2 regions of the Alteromonas sp. KUL150 genome follow, and region 1 is predicted to be linked to the other one. Evidence: predicted binding sites of a transcription regulator. Region 1 holds the regulator's gene; the other holds the start of a gene.
What was found. Region 1 encodes FNR, which switches genes on or off when oxygen is low (the NO sensors DNR and NnrR bind a similar motif). Its sites were predicted from a motif close to TTGATCTAGATCAA; they were not measured.
Positions count from the first base shown of each region.

Region 1 (2,178 bases):
ACTTCCTACGTTTACGGCTGCGATGATCTCACCACCTTCTGGCCAATCATGCTCTTTAACCAATAACACTGGGCGAGGGCACTTACGCATTAAATGCCAGTCTGTTGGTGTGAAAATGACAGAGGCTAAATCATCGTGGTTCTTTGTCGCTTTTACCACTAGATCAATTTGGTTGTTAAGCGTGTAGTAAATAATTGACTCAAAAGCACGGTTGTTCCACTCAACTACAATATCGGTATCAGCAAAGCCTTGTTTCCTAAGTTGCTCAGAAAGCCACTTGCCTTGCTCTTTAGTTACTGCATCGCGCATGGCTTCGCGCTCATCTGGGCTTAGCATGGTGGTCATATCATAAGATAGATCGTAGACCACCATCATTGCGGTCACTGTTGCACCTGTTTTCGACGCGAGTTCATAGGCTCGACTTAAAGCAGGTTGGTTGTCCCGTTCAGCATCTACCACGGCAAGAATTCGTTTATATTCAATCATAACACCCTCCAGTAAGCACACAGCTTGATGTGACGATAAATAAAGCTATTTTTCTAGTCCATCTTCACTAACTATAAACGACATTTGAAAAAACGTGTTGTTTTGGGTCAAGAATTTACAACTCTCTTAGGCATTTTTAGTGTGACGATTTATGGGGGCTTGGGCGGGTAAGAAAAATGAAGGAAATGAAAAACGCGCATAACGCGCGTTCCTGAATGATTTAAACAAAGAGACAACTTAGCCGCTACATACAACACTTGGTCCGTTAAGGGCAGACAGTTTATTTTCTAACAGTGCAAAATCTAGAATGGTAATGAGTTTGCCATCTACCTTTATAATGTTTTCTTTTTGGAAACGACTTAACAGGCGGCTTATGGTTTCTATCGTTAAACCGAGGTAATTGCCAATCTCATTTCGTGTCATCGTTAAATGAAACTCACGATGAGAAAAGCCTCGCTCCTCAAATCTTTGCGATAGGTGGGAGATAAAATAGAGTAAGCGTTCTTCTGCTGTTCGTTTATTGAGAAGCATGATCATGTCGTGATCCTGCTTTATCTCTGCACTCATGAAGCTCATTATCTGATGGCGCAGTTTCGGAAACTGAACCGACATTTCATCTAATATTTCATAGGGAAGTTCACAGACCATCGCTGTTTCTAATGCAGAAGTGTAGCTCTGGTGCTTATTTTCGCGCAGCGCATCGAAGCCGATAATGTCGCCGGGAAAATGAAAACCTGTAATTTGCTCCTCACCTTCAGAGTTGGTAACGAACGACTTGAAAGAACCGGTTCTTACGGCAAAGAGCGAACGAAATGTATCGCCAGTTTGAATAAGCGTATCGCCTTTATGCAGCGGTTTTTTACGCTCAATGATGTCGTCTAAAGACTCAATTTCTGTCTTGTTTAATGCAACAGGCAGACAGAGATGGCTGAAACTACAGTTCTGACAGTGGATTGAAAATTGGCTTCCTTTGCTCATAAAACCTGCTCTTTATAATTTATACACGACAATAATACCTATTTTTTTATAGGATTGCGCCCTGAATAAGATAAATAGCATAGATAGCCATTATACTTGCAATAAGTTGTCTTACGCCGCTTTGCTGAAAAGTACTCACTAGATATTGACTACCTGCGCTGGCGGCAAGCAGGGTGGGTAAGGTTCCCAACCCAAAGAAAAACATAATACCCGCGCCTTGTAACGCGTTGCCTGCGGCCAATGACCAGGTTAGGGTTGAATACACAAGCCCGCAGGGTAACCAACCCCAAATAAAGCCATAAGGTATTGCGCTAAATGGGGTTTTGAACGGTAAAAACCGCTTAGAGAGAGGCTGAAGTTTGGAAAATAGACCTTTACCTGCGCTTTCCAAAAGGGTTAGGCCTGTCCACCATTTCCCTAAATAACAAGCGAGTAAAAGCAACATAACACCGCTAAAAAGAGATAGGACATAGCTGGCAAGGGGAACGAAATCTGACGCAATTTTTCCTAATGCGCCAGTGATTGCACCGGCAATCGTATAGCTGGCAATCCGGCCCATGTTGTAAGCGAGTGTATAGGGTACAGCGGATGAGCCTTTTGGCGAGACCATTCTGAGCGCCGCAACGATCCCTCCACACATTCCCACACAATGAACACCGCCCGCCAAGCCGATAAGAAAAGCAGAGAAGTAGTTAATCCCGTCCATTATCTTCT
Region 1 covers NZ_BLIJ01000041.1:78,019-80,196, reverse strand. The annotation lists gene uspE (universal stress protein UspE) at 1-486, opposite strand, end outside; gene fnr (fumarate/nitrate reduction transcriptional regulator Fnr) at 724-1,464, opposite strand; gene GVO62_RS10105 (sulfite exporter TauE/SafE family protein) at 1,511-2,170, opposite strand; gene ccoS (cbb3-type cytochrome oxidase assembly protein CcoS) at 2,157-2,178, opposite strand, start outside.

Region 2 (2,178 bases), on a different contig from region 1:
ACAATTTACTCGGGCCGATATTGACGCCCTTGCACAGCGATATCGCGCTAATTTAATCAACAGCCTATCAGGGTTTAAATCTGCCACTTTAGTGGGCACGACCGACGGCAAGACAAACAATCTTGCAATCGTTAGTTCTATTGTCCATGTGGGTGCAAATCCTCCACTAATTGGTATGATCATGCGCCCACATACTGTGACGCGCGATACCCTTGGTAATATCAAACAGCAAGGGTTCTACACATTGAATCACGTTTCCACCGATTGGGTAGACAAGGCGCATCAAACATCAGCGCGCTATGCACCAGATGAAAGCGAATTTGATGCCGTAGGCTTAACGCCGCAATTCAGCGGATCATTTAGTGCCCCTTATGTGGCAGAAAGCGATATTAGAATGGGGCTCAAGGTTGCTCAGCACTTTACCTTACTAAATGAGACTGAAATGGTAATTGGCGAGATTCAAGAACTTTATATGCCAGAAGACATTGTTGATGAAGATGGGTATGTCGACATTGAGCAAGCGAAGACGGCTTGTATTTCAGGTTTAGACAGCTATCACAGTACAAAGCGAATAGCGCAGTTCTCATACGCTAAGCCAGATGTTGCACTAACAAAAAAGTGAACCTACAGTGTCATTGTGTGTCTGACAGACATGGTACTGTGAAGTTTATTTAATCTGGATCAAGCGAAAATTCGAAAATTCAGTCGATCTTTTTTCAAAAAGAGATAGTATCTAGATATGAAACAAAACCTGCCTCTTGGGGCAGGTTTTTGCGTTTAAGGCACTGAATAAAAAAGAATCATTATCGTTTCTATCTCTTAAGGAGAATGTTATGAAATCTGTAAATCGCCGTGACTTCTTAAAGCTATCGGGCTCTACAGTTATCGGTCTTACGCTAGGCGGAGTTGCGTTACGTGCACAAGCTCAAGAGCAGCTTAGCGCCGACGACCCAACAGCAAAAGCATTAAACTACACACCGTCTTCAACGGTTGAAGGTGCAAAATGTGCTAACTGCATGTACGTGCAGGGCGCCGATGGCGAGCAATACCGCCCTTGTAACATTTTCCCTAACAAACTGGTTAATGCTGACGGCTGGTGTAGCGCTTGGGTTAAAAAGCCTGGTTAATGTTGTATTTCGCAACGAGCGTTTTGAGAAAGTTAAAGCCCTTGATTTGAAATCGAGGGCTTTTTTGTTGAGCCTGTTATAGCGCGGCATCTAGTCCTTTTTCAATTCCCTTGAACTTTGGGTTGTCAAAGCGTGTGGGCAGCAATCCCGGCTTGATATAAAAGCCATGTTTAGCTTCAAATATACGCCCGACTTCAAGCACTTCTTCATCTTGCCACTTACCCCCAATAAAGCTGATGCCAACAGGAAGGTCTTTCACTTGCCCAGCCGGTACCGTCAGATGAGGATAGCCAGCTATTGCCGCTAAATACCCAATACCAATAAAGCCTACCGGAGAGTGGTCTCCATATACGCCATCTATAAGAAAGGATGGGCTATTTGATGGTGCCACGAGTACCTCAACGTTATGCTTTGCCATCAGTGCATCAATGCCATTTTTGCCCGCAGTATCTTTAATAAGGCCAAGTGCTTTTTTGTATTCGTCGCTTTCAATTGTCGCTGAAGCCAAAGACTTTTCAAAAATGTTCTGATCAAAGAGTGATAGCTCTCGCTCGGTTTTCTTATTGAACGCAATAAGTTCATCAAGGTTCCTTGCAGGTAGCTCTGCCGGAGAGCCAGCTAAATAGTCGTTGATGCTGTGATGGAATTCACTAAGTAAGACATTGTAAGAATCGGCCCAGAAAGAATCCGGCTGAGAAAAGTCACTGATATCCACCAAGGTTGCTCCCGATGCTTTAAGCTGCGCTAACGCTTTTTCGTAAACGGCGAGGACGTGTGGATTATCTCCTTGTCTGTACCTTACCACGCCTATTCTCTTACCTTTTAAGTCTGTTGCGAGCATTGAGGCGGAAGGTAGCTTTGGAATATGGGATTGGGCATCTTTTGTTGCGTTATCTTCTTCATCAACACCCGCCATGATTGCGGTCATCAACCATGCATCGTGCACATTCGCTGTCATTGGCCCTGCCGTATCTTGGCTAAACGAAATCGGCACAATATGCGTTCGAGACAGAAGGCCTACCGTAGGCTTAAAGCCAACCACACCGTTTAT
Region 2 covers NZ_BLIJ01000037.1:32,614-34,791, forward strand. The annotation lists gene GVO62_RS08600 (flavin reductase family protein) at 1-622, shown strand, start outside; gene GVO62_RS08605 (high-potential iron-sulfur protein) at 834-1,127, shown strand; gene GVO62_RS08610 (amidase) at 1,204-2,178, opposite strand, start outside.
Region 2: the regulator FNR is predicted to act here: its motif matches at 672-685, upstream of GVO62_RS08605 (high-potential iron-sulfur protein).